3 regions of the Pantoea sp. X-Soil-YNGN-775 genome follow, and region 2 is predicted to be linked to each of the others. Evidence: riboswitches for the same ligand, from Rfam matches in the RefSeq annotation. Region 2 holds a riboswitch; each other region holds the start of a gene.

Region 1 (5,484 bases), on a different replicon from region 2:
CGGCCTGATAACCCGACAAGCGTTCCATGCCGGTCGGTGAATCCAGCGATCCGGTGATAAAGGCGATCTCACGATGTCCGCGAGCCAGCAACTGACTGACAGCATCGGTGCTGGTGGCCTGCTGATCGATGTAAATGCAGTAGCTGTCGTTAATGCGCAAGCGGCGATTAATCACCAGAATCGGCTGCCGGTGTTGGGAGATGATGGCATCAAGCGCGTCGATTGAGAGAAACCGCGGGTAGATGATAATTCCGTCGCAGCGCAGATCGAGCAGGAACTGGATCGCCGCCTGCTCCTGCTCCGCAGTATGCTTGCCGTCGGCCAGAATAAGCTGACGCCCCTGCTGCTCCATCATCCGCGCCGAGTGGGCCATCAGTTCAGTGAAGTAACTGCCGCTATAGAGCGTATTGGTGATCACCAGGCCGATGGTCTGGCTGGATTTGGTCGCCAGGTTACGCGCCAGCAGATTCGGCCGGTAGTCGGTTTCGGCTATCGCCTGCAGTACCCGTTCGCGCTTCTCCTGCCCGACATAGCCGTTGCCTGACAACACCCGCGATACCGTGGCTTTTGATACGCCTGCCCGCGCTGCTACTTCCTGAATCGTTGCCATTTCACTGCTCCTTCACTGCGCCTGTTAGCAGTCTACCTAAGCCTCTCATTATTGGAAATATTTTCACCGGCACGGCATCGCATTTCATTATCGCTGGTGGTGACTTACATCACAGAATCAAAAACTGAGTATTTTTAACGCTTGTCCCATGCAATAAACATCTTCATGATTTTGTGAAACCGGTTTCCTATTTGCCGCTTAGTCAGGGCACAAAACATAACACTGACCGATTACCCTACAGAGAAGATCCATCATGCCCAGAAACTATGACGAGGTTTCACGCGCTATCGTTGACGCGTTAGGTGGCCTCACCAATATTGAGGCGCTCACCCACTGTATGACGCGCCTGCGCTTTGTGGTTAAAGATCAGACGCAGGTCGATATTGCGCGATTAAAAGCCATCAATGGCGTGATGGGTGTGGTGCATAACGACAGCCAGTGCCAGGTGATCATTGGCAATAATGTCTCGCAGGCTTATCAGGCGGTGATGTCGTTAGGTTCGCCTGGCGGCGGCACCGCTGCGCCGGTGAAGCGCAAACTGACCTTAAAAGGGATTGGCGCAGGGATTCTCGATGCGCTGGTTGGCACCATGTCCCCGTTAATTCCGGCGATTATCGGCGGATCGATGGTCAAGCTGCTGGCGATGATTCTTGATATGGCTGGGGTGTTTGAAAAAGGGTCATCAACCCTGGTGATCCTGAATGTAATTGGCGACGGAGCGTTCTTCTTCCTGCCGGTGATGGTGGCAGCGTCGGCTGCGCTGAAATTCAAAACCAACATGTCGCTGGCGATTGCCATTGCCGGGGTACTGGTGCATCCCAATTTCATTGAGCTGATGGCGAAAGCGGCACAGGGCCAGCCGGTGGAATTTGCCTTTATTCCGGTGACCGCGGTGAAATATACCTACACGGTTATTCCGGCGCTGGTGATGACCTGGATTCTGTCGCACATCGAACGCGGCGTCGATCGCATCACCCCGGCGGTGACAAAAAACTTCCTTAAGCCAATGCTGATTGTGCTGATTGCTGCACCGATCGCCATCGTCCTGATCGGGCCGATTGGTATCTGGATCGGCAGCGGGATTTCGGCGCTGGTGTATACCGTTCACGGCTATCTCGGCTGGCTATCAGTGGCGATTATGGGTGCCATCTGGCCGCTGCTGGTGATGACCGGGATGCACCGGGTATTTACCCCGACCATAATCCAGACCATTGCTGAAACCGGCAAAGAGGGAATGGTCATGCCGTCTGAAATCGGCGCCAACCTTTCGCTGGGTGGCTCGTCGCTGGCGGTGGCGTTCAGAACCAAAAACCGTGAACTGCGCCAGACCGCGCTGGCCGCGGCGGCATCAGCGATTATCGCAGGCATCTCAGAACCGGCGCTGTATGGCGTGGCGGTCCGGCTGAAACGTCCGCTGATCGCCTGTTTAATCAGCGGCTTTATCTGTGGCGCGGTAGCCGGCATTGGCGGGCTGGCCAGTCACTCGATGGCCTCACCCGGCCTGTTCACCAGCGTACAATTTTTCGACCCCGCTAATCCGATGAGCATCGTCTGGGTGGCGGCGGTGATGGTGCTGTCGGTAGTGCTGTCGTTTGTGCTGACGCTGATTTTAGGTTTCGAGGACATTCCTGAAACCGAGCCGGCTTCTACGGCTGCGGCTGCGCCATCATCGGCTTGGTGACCGAACGAACCAACGCGATTAACGCCAACTAACCGGCAATGCTGACCCAAAACAGAGGATTTCATGTCTGAATTAAGATTCCCGCAAGGATTTTTATGGGGCGGCGCGTTAGCCGCCAACCAGGCTGAGGGAGGCTATCGTGAAGGCGGAAAGGGTTTAACCACCGTTGACATGATCCCCCACGGTCCGCACCGGATGCCGGTGAAGTTAGGCCTGGAGCAACGTTTCACCCTGCGTGACGATGAGTTTTACCCCAGCCACGACGCAATAGACTTCTATCATCGCTATCCGGAAGACATTGCGCTGATGGCGGAAATGGGATTCAGCGTATTTCGCACCTCTATCGCCTGGAGCCGTCTCTTTCCGAATGGGGATGAGCTGACGCCGAATCCGCAGGGGATCGCCTTTTACCGCGCGGTGTTTGAAGAGTGCCGTAAATACAATATCGAACCGCTGGTTACGCTGTGTCACTTTGACGTGCCGATGCATCTGGTTACTGAATATGGCTCGTGGCGCAACCGCAAGATGATCGACTTTTTTGCCCGCTATGCCCGCAGCTGCTTTGAGGCATTTGACGGTCTGGTGAAGTACTGGCTGACCTTTAATGAGATCAATATTCTGCTGCACAGTCCGTTCTCCGGTGCCGGGCTGGTGTTTGAAGCAGGTGAAAATCATGAGCAGGTTAAGTATCAGGCGGCCCATCATGAGCTGGTGGCGAGCGCGCTGGTGACCAGAATCGCCCATGAAATAAATCCGGCTAATCAGGTCGGTTGCATGCTGGCGGGCGGCAACTTCTATCCATGGTCAAGCAAACCGGAAGATGTCTGGGCGGCGCTGGAAAAAGACCGCGAAAACCTGTTCTTTATTGATGTGCAGGCGCGCGGATACTATCCCGCCTACGCGGCCCGCCTGTTTCGGGAAAAAGGGGTCAGCCTGCAGATTGACGACGGCGATGCTGAGATTCTGAAAAACAGCGTCGATTTTGTCTCGTTCAGCTACTACGCCTCGCGTTGCGCGTCAGCAGAGATGAACGAGCTTAACAGCAGCGCCGCCAACGTGGTGAAATCTCTGACCAACCCGCATCTGACGCGCAGTGAATGGGGCTGGGGCATTGATCCGCTTGGCTTACGCATCACCATGAATATGATGTATGACCGCTATCAGAAGCCGCTGTTTCTGGTCGAAAATGGTCTGGGCGCACGGGATACCTTTAATGACGCCGGTGAGATTGAAGATGATTACCGCATCAGCTATCTGCGTGAACATATCCGGGCGATGGGCGATGCGATTGCGGACGGTGTGCCGGTGATGGGTTATACCAGTTGGGGCTGCATCGATCTGGTTGCCGCCTCGACCGGCGAAATGAGTAAACGTTACGGATTTGTTTATGTCGATCGTGACGATCTGGGCAACGGCACGCTGGCGCGCAGCCGGAAAAAATCGTTCTGGTGGTATAAAAAAGTGATCGCCAGCAATGGTGAAGATCTGGAGTGACGCTGTCACCTTGTATCGACAGAACAGGCTATTCTGGTCAGCCGACCCGCAGCAGTAAGCGGGCGGCTGGTTGAGCTGGACTGCGGCGTGCCGTTGTATTCAGCAGATAATTATCGTATAACAAACGTCTCCGAGGGGTGTCCTGTAATGGGCTGAGATGGCACAAGCCGAACCCTTTGAACCTGATCTGGGTCATGCCAGCGAAGGGACGGGTCGGCAACGTTTCTGCATCATTTTCTGCGTTTTTGCCTGTTCTTCATCGTATGCCCGGATCTCCTTATGTTAACGAACCGTTAATGGAGATCCTATGTCACTTGCGCTTTTCGACACCGGCTTTTATGGCCGCCTGCGTCACCAGGCGGGCGATCACTGGCACGCCTACGTGTCGCACGATTTTGTGCAGCAGCTCGGCCAGGGCCAGTTGCCTCCCGCCGCTTTTCGTCATTACCTCACCCAGGATTATCTGTTTCTGCTGCACTTTGCCCGCGCCTATGGGCTGCTGGTCAGTAAACTGCACGACCCGGCAGCGTTACGTGCAGCAACGGCATCTCTCAACGCCATCGTCAATGAACTGCCATTGCATGTGGCTTACTGCCAGCAGTGGGGGATCAGCGAAGCCGTGCTGGCCAGCCAGGCCGAAGCCGTTGAAACAATCAACTACACCCGTTACGTGCTGGACGTCGGCCACAGCGGAGATGCGCTTGAGCTGATGACCGCGCTAATGCCGTGCGTTGCCGGCTATGCTGAAATCGGCCTGACGCTGTTACACCATCCCGCGACGGTGATCGCAGGCAATCCTTACGGCGCCTGGATTCAGAATTACGGCGATGCCGATTATCTGGCCGGTGTTCGCGCGGCGTTGAATCTGTTTGAAACGCTGGCCCAACAGCGCGCCGGGGCTGAGCGATTCGACCAGCTGGCGACGATATTCACTACCGCCACCCGGCTGGAATCCGACTTCTGGCAGATGGGCCTCGACCCGCAACTGACGTCATCCCAATGAGCCGTTCAACGCTGTTATCACCGCCGGGCATTTCTGTACGTCAGCTCAGGCTGGATTTGGGATCGCATCGGTTGTTCGACTCACTCGACCTGGAGATCCCCGCCGCGGCCTTCACTGCGCTGCTGGGTGCCAGCGGCGTCGGGAAAAGTAGCCTGATGCGCGTCATTGCTGGCCTGACGCCGCCGACATCCGGGCTGGTCAGCGGCAGTGATGGCCTGCCGCTGGCCGGGCGGATCGCCTGGATGGGCCAGCAGGATTTGCTCTATCCGTGGCTGAGCGTGGAGCAAAACGTCTGCCTGGCCAGTCGTCTGCACGGCGAAAAACCGGACCGCGACTGGGCGCAGCATCTGCTGGCGCGGGTTGGTTTGACTCGCTACGCAACGGCCCGGCCCGCCACCCTGTCTGGCGGCATGCGGCAGCGGGCCGCACTGGCGCGCACCTTATATGCACGAAAGCCGATTGTCCTGATGGACGAGCCCTTTTCCGCGCTCGACGCGCTGACCCGCAGCCAGATTCAGACCCTGGCCGCCGGGGTGCTGGCGCAACATACCGTGTTGCTGATCACTCACGACGCGGCGGAAGCCTGCCGACTCAGCCATCATATGCGGGTGCTGACCGGCTCAGGCATTGAACCCTGCCCGCCATTAGCGGGTCAGCCGCCGCGCGCGCCTGATGATGCTGGCGTGATTCGCAGCC
Region 2 (5,484 bases):
AATTGTGCTGGTGGTCTCACTGCTGGCGGCGGCAATTTGTGTGGCGCTGGCAGGTACGATAAAAGAGGTGGTTCCTGCGGTGATGATGATGTCGGTATCGATCTTCTTCCTCTACATTACCGGCGCGATCTACTGGGCGATTATTCAGGATGTGGTGCACAAGAGTCGTGTCGGCAGCATCAGCGGCTTTATCCACCTGGTCGGCAGCCTTTCCGGCATCATCGGACCGATTGTGACCGGCTTTATCGTCCAGCATACCGGTAAGTTTGACAGCGCCTTTGTGCTGGCCGGCGCTGTCGCTGCGCTGGGTGCCTTCCTGGTGCTGTTTGTGATCCGCAGCCCGAAGACCCAGGATAAGCCAGTTTCGGTGTAATCCTCATCACGCAACATGATCACTGATTTCGGGGCGCCTCGCGCCCCGTTTGCCATAAGGACGGACTATGTTACAGATCGATCGCCTGCCCGCTGAGATCCAGCGCCCTGCCTATGACCGGGCCCAGCTTAAAACCCGTATGGTACATATCGGCTTTGGTGCCTTTCACCGCGCGCATCAGGCGCTGTGCAGCGATAAGCTGGCCGCCGAACACGGCAGTGACTGGGGTTACTGCGAAGTGAACCTCAACAGCGGCGAACTGATTCAGGCGCTGCGTGAACAGCAGTTGCTCTATACCCTGACCGAAATGGCGAATGATTCGCTGCAGACCCGGGTGATCGGCGTGATTACTGCGGCGCTGCACGGCAAAGGCGACGGCATTGAGGCGGTGATTAACGCCATGTGTCAGCCCGAGGTGGCGATTGTTTCAATGACCGTGACCGAGAAAGGCTATTGCCATCAGCCAGCCAGCGGCAATCTGAACCCGGATCATCCCGATATCCTGCATGACCTCGACAATCCACAGACGCCGCGTTCGTTGCCAGGGCTGATTCTGGCTGCGATTAATCGCCGTCGGCAACTCGGTCTGCCGCCCTTCAGCGTGATGTCGTGTGACAACATGCCGGAGAATGGCCACGTCACCCACAACGTGATTGTGCAGCTGGCGCAGCGCCAGGATGCCGCGCTGGCTGAGTACATTCAGCAGCAGGTGACCTTTCCCTCAACCATGGTTGACCGGATTGTGCCGGCGATGACGGAGGCGGCGTTTGACGCGCTGGCCGGGCGGCTCGGCTCCCGTGACCCGGTGGCGGTTGAAGCGGAACCGTTCTTTCAGTGGGTTATTGAAGATAACTTTGTCAGCGGTCGTCCGGCGTGGGAAAAGGCGGGTGCAGAGCTGGTCAGCGACGTCTTGCCGTATGAAGAGATGAAACTGCGGATGCTGAATGGCAGCCACTCGTTTCTCGCCTACCTCGGCTATCTTGCCGGTTATCAGCACATCAGCGACTGCATGGCCGATCCGCACTTCCGCGCCGCTGCCCGTTCACTGATGGTCGATGAGCAGGCTCCCACCTTGCGCACCCAGGGCGTGGACCTTGAAGCCTATGCCGATTCGCTGATCGCCCGCTACGAAAACCGCGCCATCAAACATCGTACCTGGCAAATCGCTACTGACGGATCGCAAAAGTTACCGCAGCGTCTGCTGGACAGTCTGCGCTGGCATCTGAGCAATAACAGCCGCTGTGAACTGCTGCTGCTCGGCGTGGCTGGCTGGATGCGCTATGTCGGGGGCATCGACGAACAGGGTCAGCCGATTGAGGTTCGCGATCCGCTGAAGAGCACGCTGGCAGAATGCGTGGCCGGCAGCGAAGAAGGTGAAGCGCGGGTGCGTGCGCTGCTGGGCCTGCGCCAGATCTTCGGCGACGACCTGGCAGGCAACGCCGATCTGGTCGCCCGGCTGACCGCCCGTTATCAGCAGCTGACTACCCAGGGTGCGCGTGCGACGGTGCAGCAGTACATGACCCGCGCCTGATGCTGTGATGACAAAGCACTGGCGCAGACGCAGCGTGCTGATTAGACTGACTCTTTCCCTTCGGGCTGGCACCAGCCAGCCGTAATATGGATATTGCTGCATGTCGATCGCCTATACCATTACCACCAGCGAACCGGTGAATCAGCAGATTTACCGGTTTTTGCGCAAAGATATCGTGACCTGTGTGATTCAGCCGGGTTCGCTGCTGTCGGAAAAAGAGGTCTCTGCGCGTTTTAACGTCTCACGCCAGCCGGTGCGCGAAGCGTTCATCAAGCTGGCCGAAGCCGGACTGGTACAGGTATTGCCGCAGCGCGGCACCTTTGTGCGTAAAATTTCCGCCAAACGGGTGGCGGACGGCCGTTTCATCCGTGAAGCGGTGGAGGTTTCCGTGGTGCGCCGTGCGGCGCTGGAAATTGGCGAGCCGGCGCTGATGATGCTGGAACACAACCTTCAGCTGCAACGCATGTCGGCTGAGCGGCATGACAGCCAGGCGTTTCTCAGCCTTGATGATGAGTTTCACCGGCTGATTGCCGAGAGTATTGATTGCAAGCTGGCGTGGGAAACCGTCGAGAACATCAAAGCAGCGATGGACCGGGTGCGTTTTCTCACCCTGAGTGAAGTTTCACCGCCGGAAAGCCTGATTGAGCAGCATGAGGAGATTTTTTCAGCGTTGAAACATCACGACGCAGACGCCGCCGAAGCCGCGATGCGCCGTCATTTGCAGGAGATGATTTTCTCAATAACCCCTATCGCCGAGCGCAACAGCGCCTGGTTTGAAGCACCCTGACCCGGTAATGTGCCGTCCCGCCGCCTCAGCGCGGGATGGCGCATCTACCGTTACCACCACTGATGAAAATGGTGCACCGGCCCGATTCCCGTACCGACCTCCAGTGAATCCGCCTGTAACAACGCCTGCTGCAGCCAGGCTTTCGCTTCGGTGATCGTATCAGCCCAGTCGGCGTGACGCGGACGCAACGCCGCCAGCGCCGCTGACAGCGTGCAGCCGGTGCCGTGAGTATGACGGGTATTGACCCGCGGGGTGCTGAACCGCTGCTGGCCCGACGGGGTGATCAGCCAGTCCGGGCTGTTATCAGCCGTCAGGTGACCGCCCTTGATCAATACTGCCTGACATCCCGCCGCCAGCAACGCCTCGCCCTGCGCCCGCATCTGCGCTTCGCTCTCCGCCACCGCGCACCCCAGCAACGCTGCTGCTTCCGGCAGATTCGGCGTAATCAGCGACACCTGCGGTAACAGCAGTTCGCGGACGCTGGCAATGGCATCGGCGGATAACAGCGGATCGCCGCTTTTCGCCACCATCACCGTATCCAGCACCACGAAAGGAATTGCGCTGCGTTTCAGCCGCGCCGCAACCTGCCCGACGATGGCGGTTTCCGACAACATGCCAATTTTAGCGCTGTCGATGCGCACATCGTCCAGCACCGAGTCGAGCTGGGCGGCCACAAAGTCTGCATCAATCCGGTAGACCGACTGAACGCCACGGGTATTTTGCGCCACCAGCGCGGTGATCACGCTGGTGCCATACGCGCCCAGCGCTGAAAAGGTTTTCAAATCGGCCTGAATCCCTGCCCCGCCGCTGGGATCGGTCCCGGCGATGGTCAGTGCATTAATGCGTTTCATGGTCAACCTCCAGCGTCCAGAGCGCATCAAGAAATGCTGTGGCAAAACTGCCGGGGCCGGCTGAGCTTGCCGCCGCCTGTTCACCGGCCCGCGCCATCACCTGACAGGCACTGGCAACGTTGAGCAGCCGATCGCCGCTCAGACTGCTGAAGCCGGCTACCACCGCCGACAGCGCACAGCCGGTACCGACCACCCGCGTCATTAACGGGCTGCCGCCGCGAATGGCAAAGGTGCGCTGGCCGTCGGTGGCGTAGTCTACTTCGCCGGTCACAATCACCAGCGTTTGATAGTCGCGGGCCAGCTGCCGGGCAGCCTCCAGCGCTGCATCCGCCTGATGCAGGCTATCCACTCCGCGTCCGCCGCTGGCCTGTTGCGCCAGCGCCATGATCTCTGACGCGTTACCGCGGATCACCGCCGGCTGCTGGCTCAGCAGCCGCTGGCAGAAAGTGGTGCGCAGCGTCAGTGCGCCGACCGCCACCGGGTCCAGTGTCCAGGGCGTTCCCGCCTGCCTGGCGGCCGTGACTGCCGCCTGCATCGCCTGCTGGCGCTCAACGGTCAGCGTTCCGACGTTTATCAGTAAGGCATCGGCAAAGCCGCTGAACTGCGCGGCTTCCTCCGCATCAATCACCATCGCTGGCGAAGCGTTGAGCGACAGCAGCACATTGGCGGTGAAGTTTTGTACCACGTCGTTGGTCATGCAGTGCACCAGCGGTGACTGACGGCGGAAACGGTGCAGAATGGGCGCGAATTGCGCAGCAGAAAGGTGTTGAGATTGATGTGTCATCATAGCTCCCAACCGGCGAACAAGAAGGCGAATGCGGTCAGGCATCAGACTTCCCTACGCTGGCATTATCCAGATCAGGTCAGCGGGTGTATCTCAGCCCTGTATTAGAGGGGCACCCCGAGTCATTTAAAATCAAAATCAACTACTTGCGATTAACGTCCCGTTAATCCCTGATCAGGATAATGCCAGCGGGAAGTCCAACAAACAAGCTCTAAAAACTGTACAAATCCCATAAAGTATCCCAGCTTGTGTCCCAAGTTATTAATGGAACGAGGTGGAAAAGATGCAAAAAAGCCGGGATATTCCCGGCTGGAATTTGCATTCTCAGGCAAGCGCTCAGGCTGCACTTCGTAAACGAGCATAGTGCAAACCAATCTCATCAATAAGTGGCTGCAAGTTTTTGCTACCTTTGACGGTGAACATAGTTGCTGGCTGATGGTCGTTGATGTGTTCATTGATATTTAATGGGCAAGAAAGGCGTATCGATGGCCTCATTGTGGTAGGCATTGAGGTTGTTAATCTCACCAAATTATCTTCTGTATACTCTAATATCGGAGGTTGATGGCGAACCATTCTCTTCCCGCAATAAGAGAGCAATTCTTTTACCTTCCACCATTCGCATGCCTTAACCCAAGAACGTATCTTTTCACGTTCATCGTCAGTCAAATTGAAAATTTCTTGATGTTTAGACTCGCTCCGTCGTGACAATCTGGCGTGATGATAAATAGCGTCCGACGCACACCTCAGCACTTTTGTCATACGCTGGGTGTTTCGTCTGGAAGGGGCTGTCCAATCACCTTGCGAGATATTGTAATCCCACATCTGCTTAAATACCGTGGGTGTATCAATGCAATCAAGCCGTTTCAAGATCGCTATGATTCGTTCGCCACTATAACCTCTCGATTCCTTCTCCTGCCCCATCGCCCCCCAGATACAATCTTCCACAATCTGAGGTAATTCAGATAATGAGCTATGCTTTAGCAGGAATGCTCGCACCGCTTTATTATCCACACCCTTTGCCACTGCACCTTTCGTTCTTGCCATGTTTTTCTCCTTTTTAAATGGGTATATAAAATCCTCCGCTATCGCTGGTAGCGAGCAGGATATGTGGCCCTCCTTGTGGATGGCATTTAGTAGGGGTTACCGTTTTACGGTAAT
Region 3 (5,484 bases), 2.0 Mb from region 2:
ATCATCAGCGTGCCCTGGCGGATCGGCAGAAAACCGGCGATCAGGCTGAGTAAGGTACTTTTTCCGGCACCGCTTGGCCCGAGGATCGCCAGCCGCTCGCCACGTTCGGCATGCAGGCTGAAGCGCATCGGCAGATGCTGATAAAGGTAAGTGAGATTATTCAGTGTCAGCATGGCGGCCCGGTAATTTTTCCATCAGGGTGAACAGCAGCAAACAGAGCAGCAGCAGCAGCAGAGCGGTGACTGCGCCGTCGGCACCACGATAGGCACCAATCTGTTGATAAAGGTAGAACGGCAGGGTGCGGAAGTCGGCGTTGCCAAACAGCGCCACCACGCCAAAATCACCGATCGACAGCACGCAGGCAAACGCCAGCGCCTGTGCCAGCGGACGTTTCAGCGCCCGCAGTTCAATCAACCGCAGTCGGTTCCAGCCGTGGATATCCAGTGAATCGCATAGCCTGCCGTAGCGCTCGGCGAGATCACGCATCGGGTTTTCCAGTACTTTCAGCGCATAGGGAATGGCGATCAGCGCATTGGTAAAGATCACCAGCCCGTCCGCCGACGCCGGCAGGCCAACGGTGGCGTTAAACAGCAGAAAGAAGCCGGTCGCCAGCACAATGCCGGGCATTGCCAGAATCAGCATGCCGCTGGTGTCGATCAGCTGTGCGGCGAGCGGGCGCTGACGCAGACGCAATTCGCGACTGCTCCACAGCAGCATCAGCGTCAGTATTACGCACAGCAGGCCGGCACCGACCGCGATGCGCAATGAGGTCAGGGTCGCCTGCCACAGCGCTGGCTGGGCCAGCGCGCCGCGCAGCCCGCCGTGCAAGCCATCCACCACTACCGCCGCCAGCGGCGGCAGCAGCAGCAGTAACGCCAGCATAATCAGCAACCCATCCGTTAGTTGAGCCAGACGAGAATCCTGTGGATCGCGCCAGCCGTGCAGCTGGCTGGTACCGGCAGGGAGCGCTTTACTGAACCGCTGGCTGAGCAGCACCAGCGTCAGACAGCAGCTGAGCTGAATCAGCGCCAGCAAGGCGGCTCGACCGGGATCGTAGTCGTAACTGAGCGCCTGAAAGATCGCCAGTTCAATGGTGGTGGCCTGGGGGCCACCGCCCAGCGACAGCACGGTGGCGAAGCTGGCGAAGCAGAGCATAAAGATGAGCGCGCCGGTCGGCAGCAGCTGACGACGCAGCCATGGCCACTCCAGCAGGCAAAAGTGGTGCCAGCCGCGCAGATCAAGCTGTGCGGCCAGTTGACGCTGCTCGGCCGGAATACTCTCCAGCGCCTGCAGCATCAGACGCGTCGCCAGCGGCAGGTTAAAAAAAACATGCGCCAGCAAAATGCCCTGTAACCCATAGGGTGAGAAGTGATAGTCAATGCCCAGCAGCTGACACATCTGCGCCAGCCAGCCGACGCGGCCATAGACCGTCAGTAGGCCAAACACCGCCACCAGCACCGGCAGCACCAGCGTCATGGCACACAGACGCAGCAACAGCTGACGACCGGGAAAGCGGCGGCGATAGAGGGCGCGCGCCAGCGGCACTGCAGGCAGCAACGACAGCAGGGCGGAGAGCAGCGCCTGACCAAAGGAGAACGCCACAACGTGCTGCAGGTACTCATCCAGCAGCACGCTACGCCAGTCGGTGACCGGCGCGGCATTCCACAGCGAGATAAAGGCGAACAGCGCCACGCTGATTAACAGCAGCGTGGCGAGCGACCCGGGGATCAGCCAGCGCGGCATTAGCGGCTGACGGCGCGTTGCCACTGGCTAATCCAGCCAGAGCGCTGGCTGGCTACCTCTTCCGGCGAATAGTGCAGCGCGGTGGCGGGCACCTGCAGCGTGGCGAAGCCAGCAGGCAGGGTGGTTTTGATCGCCGGATACATCCAGTTGCCGGTCGGGATGGTGTTCTGGAACGCCGGCGAGACCATAAACTGCATGAACTGCTGCGCCAGTTTCGGCTGTTTACTGCTGGCTAACTGCGCAGCAACCTCGACCTGCAGATAGTGGCCTTCGGCAAACGGTGCGGCGGCGTAGTTCTCTTTTTTCTCTTCGATGATGTGATAGGCCGGCGAGGTGGTATAGCTCAGCACCAGATCGCCTTCGCCTTTCAGGAACAGACCGTAGGCTTCACTCCAGCCCTTGGTGACCGTCACGGTTTTCTGCGCCAGCTTTTGCCATGCCTGCGGGGCCTGATCGCCATAGACTTTCTGCATCCACAGCAGCAGACCTAATCCCGGGGTACTGGTACGCGGATCTTCATAGATGACCCGCCATTTTTCCGGGCTCTCTACCAGCTCTTTCAGGCTTTTCGGCGGATTTTTCAGGCGGGTTTTGTCATAGACGAAGGCGAAATAGCCATAATCAAACGGAACAAAGGTGCTGTCGTGCCAGCCACCCGGCAGCGTCAGCTGCGCGGTATCGACCTTGCTGGCGGCAAACAGACCGGTTTTTTGCGCCGCCTGCAGCAGGTTGTTATCCAGTCCCAGCACCACATCCGCTTTGCTGTTTTTGCCTTCCATTCGCACGCGATTCAGCAGCGACACGCCATCTTCCAGCGTGACAAATTTCAGTTCGCAATCGCACTGCGCTTCAAAGGCTTTTTTGACCGCCGGACCGGGGCCCCAGTCAGCGGAGAAGGAGTCGTAGGTGTAAACCGTCAGAACCGGTTTGGCAGCCAGTACCGGGGTGGAAAGTAACAGCAGCAGTGGCAGAACTTTGTTAAACACTTTGCGCTCCTTCAGGAGAATAGGGGATGAGTCGCAAAGGATCTGAGCAGCAGGCCTCTCAAATCCCTACGTCGGTATTAACCGAATCAGGTTCGACGGGTCTCTCTCAGCCGTTTGCGGTCAGCAGGCGGCACCCCGTTGAGAACGTCACATTCTAGTCATTTCAGCGTCAGCGCGAAAGCGTTACAGCGCGGGCGGCGCAAACCAGGCAGATTTAAAATCGAACCAGCCGAGGGTATTCATCCGCACGCCGCGCATGCTGCGCTGACCTTCAAGCAGCAGCCAGTGGTGGAACAGCGGATGCAGACCGGCCTCTTCCACTAACCGCTTGCTCCATTCGGCCAGCGGCAGCGCTTTTTCACGCCAGCGGGCGGCATCAGCGTGCCAGTCGATCGGCAAACAGTGATGCAGCAGCGGGATCTCATACAGCTGGGCAAACAGTGAAAAGGCCAGTGGCAGCGTGAAGTTCACGCTGCCGAGCCAGATATCGCTGTCGGCCTCGCCCTGATGCCAGCATTCGTAACTGACTTCACGCGTCTCCAGCGTAACGCCGTGCTGCGCCAGCAGCGGACGCAACGCATTGGCAATGCCTTCGTGCTCAACGTGCTGACTGTACCAGGTGAGCGTCAGGTGAGTCAGGCCGGGCGGCTTTTCGACCGGGGTAAGATCGCGGCGGTGATGCCAGCGCGGCAGCAGGCCATAGGCCGGAAACCAGTAACGCTGATAGCCGACGCCGGCGTGGTTGAGCAGGGCGATGGGATTGAACAGATAGCTGACCCAGCGCCGTATCGTCTCGTCACGGCCTTTTTCCGAACGCTGATCAAACAGCAAATAGTAGCAGCCTTCTTCCAGCCGGCTCTCTTCCTGGATCTCATCCGCGCCGTCGCCCTGCAGGCGCACACCTGCGTAGACCAGCTCATCGCTGATATCCGGCAGTACCCAGATAGAGACGTCATCAATCAGCGCGCGAAAGCCAAAATAATCATCAAAGGCTTCTATCTTCAGCTGACTTTCCTGATTGCGGATCACGCTGTAAGGGCCGGTGCCGATCGGCTGGCGGGCAAAGTCGCGCTGCGTGGGCCACTCGCGCGGCAGGATCATCGCACTGACGCTGGCCAGTAACCAGGGTAACCAGTCGTCGGGCTGGCTTAAGGTGATATCCAGCGTCCACGGAGCGGGCGAGTCGAGCTGTTGAATATGGGAAAACAGCGGCTGCTGACGCTGACGTTCCAGCGTGGCGATAACATCGGCCATCTCCAGTTCGCGACCATGATGAAAGCGAATCGCCGGTCGCAGAAAAAAGCGCCAGTGGAGCGGGGAAGTCTGCTGCCAGTGATGGGCAATATCGGCCTCTATTTCCCCATTTTCCTCATTTATGCGCGTCAGGCCATTAAAAATCTGGCGGGCAATATGGGTTTCGGAGCGGCGCAGGGCGGAGCCCGGCAGCAAATTCAGCAGCGGGCGGTAGTAAAGCACCCGCAGAATGTGTTTTCCCTGACGGAAACTGCGGCCAAGGTGAGCGCCAATCATCTGCCTGACCTGATTCTTATCGCCGACCAGCTGCACCAGCTGATCGATGCGATCCTGATCCAGCAGATCCTCAGCGCGCTGCTGCTGTAGCGCCAGTCCGGTGTAGCAGAAGGTTAGTTGTGAGCGCTTACCGCGTCCGGCTTCGGCCTGCCAGATTAACCAGCCGGCCGCCTGCATCCGGTTGAGTAGGTTGCGCATATGCCGGCGTGAACAGTGCAGCAGGTCAGCCAGTTCGCTCAGGGTGATCTCCTGCGTCTGCCCCTGGCAGCTTTGCCACAGGCGTATGAACTGCTGCTTCAGGCGAGATGAGGACATAAAAGAGGAACTCCCGGTGAAAAGCGCTCTGTTTTTCTTGCCGCATTTTAAGGGCAAACTTTGCTCTATGGGAAGAGCGGGAGGCATTCAGCTATGAATGGCGTTCGACCCTCATGCCGCTGTTCAGCGGGATGCTTTTCTGAGTAGGGTGCAATTACACCGCCAGCAGATGATCTCTGCTGGCTTTTTTCATGCTGCACGGTATCGTCTACCCTTCTTCTCTTCCCCTGTTCATCCTGTAAGGGATTTCGGTATGAAATCGCTGTTAACGCGGCAGCGCCGCATCAATCCGGTCTACCTCGCTTTTATGGTCGCCTCGTTCATGCTGGGCGTGGCGGGCGCATTGCAGGCACCGACCCTCAGCCTGTTTTTAACCCGTGAGGTGCAGGCCCGCCCATTCTGGGTCGGGCTGTTTTTCACTATCAATGCGGTGGCCGGTATCGTGGTGAGTATGCTGGTGGCAAAGCGATCGGACAGCGTCGGCGATCGCCGCAACATCATTCTGTTCTGCTGCCTGATGGCGCTGGTTAATGCGCTGCTGTTTGCCTTTACCCGCCACTATCTGACGCTGATTACCCTTGGGGTGCTGCTCTCGGCGTTAGCCAGCGTGTCGATGCCGCAGCTGTTCGCGCTGGCACGTGAATATGCCGACCAGTCAGCGCGGGAAGCGGTGATGTTCAGTTCGGTGATGCGGGCACAGCTGTCGCTGGCGTGGGTGATCGGACCGCCACTGTCGTTCGCTCTGGCGCTGAATTACGGTTTCGTGACGCTGTTTATGGTGGCGGCGGCGCTGTTCCTTATCTGCATCGTGCTGGTGTGGTTTACCCTGCCGTCGGTGCCGCGCGCTGAGCCACTGCTGCAAAGCGGCGGCCTGCCGTTAAGCGGCTGGCGTGACCGGGATGTGCGGCTG

What was found. Region 2 has a riboswitch for thiamine pyrophosphate ahead of thiM (hydroxyethylthiazole kinase). Riboswitches for the same ligand answer to the same signal wherever they lie in the genome.
Region 1: another riboswitch for thiamine pyrophosphate. It lies ahead of tenA (thiaminase II); the one in region 2 lies ahead of thiM (hydroxyethylthiazole kinase).
Region 3: another riboswitch for thiamine pyrophosphate. It lies ahead of thiB (thiamine ABC transporter substrate binding subunit); the one in region 2 lies ahead of thiM (hydroxyethylthiazole kinase).

What each region holds. Positions count from the first base shown of each region.
Region 1 covers NZ_AP035946.1:352,677-358,160, reverse strand. The annotation lists gene AC6I8I_RS21595 (LacI family DNA-binding transcriptional regulator) at 1-610, opposite strand, end outside; gene ascF (PTS cellobiose/arbutin/salicin transporter subunit IIBC) at 864-2,291, shown strand; gene AC6I8I_RS21585 (6-phospho-beta-glucosidase) at 2,355-3,785, shown strand; TPP riboswitch at 3,909-4,011, shown strand; gene tenA (thiaminase II) at 4,093-4,788, shown strand; gene AC6I8I_RS21575 (ABC transporter ATP-binding protein) at 4,785-5,484, shown strand, end outside.
Region 2 covers NZ_AP035945.1:2,654,683-2,660,166, forward strand. The annotation lists gene AC6I8I_RS12485 (MFS transporter) at 1-373, shown strand, start outside; gene AC6I8I_RS12490 (mannitol dehydrogenase family protein) at 441-1,904, shown strand; gene AC6I8I_RS12495 (GntR family transcriptional regulator) at 2,005-2,691, shown strand; gene thiD (bifunctional hydroxymethylpyrimidine kinase/phosphomethylpyrimidine kinase) at 2,742-3,542, opposite strand; gene thiM (hydroxyethylthiazole kinase) at 3,529-4,326, opposite strand; TPP riboswitch at 4,361-4,456, opposite strand; gene AC6I8I_RS12510 (hypothetical protein) at 4,663-5,370, opposite strand.
Region 3 covers NZ_AP035945.1:685,708-691,191, forward strand. The annotation lists gene thiQ (thiamine ABC transporter ATP-binding protein ThiQ) at 1-173, opposite strand, end outside; gene thiP (thiamine/thiamine pyrophosphate ABC transporter permease ThiP) at 157-1,767, opposite strand; gene thiB (thiamine ABC transporter substrate binding subunit) at 1,743-2,729, opposite strand; TPP riboswitch at 2,775-2,877, opposite strand; gene sgrR (HTH-type transcriptional regulator SgrR) at 2,913-4,574, opposite strand; gene AC6I8I_RS03070 (MFS transporter) at 4,828-5,484, shown strand, end outside.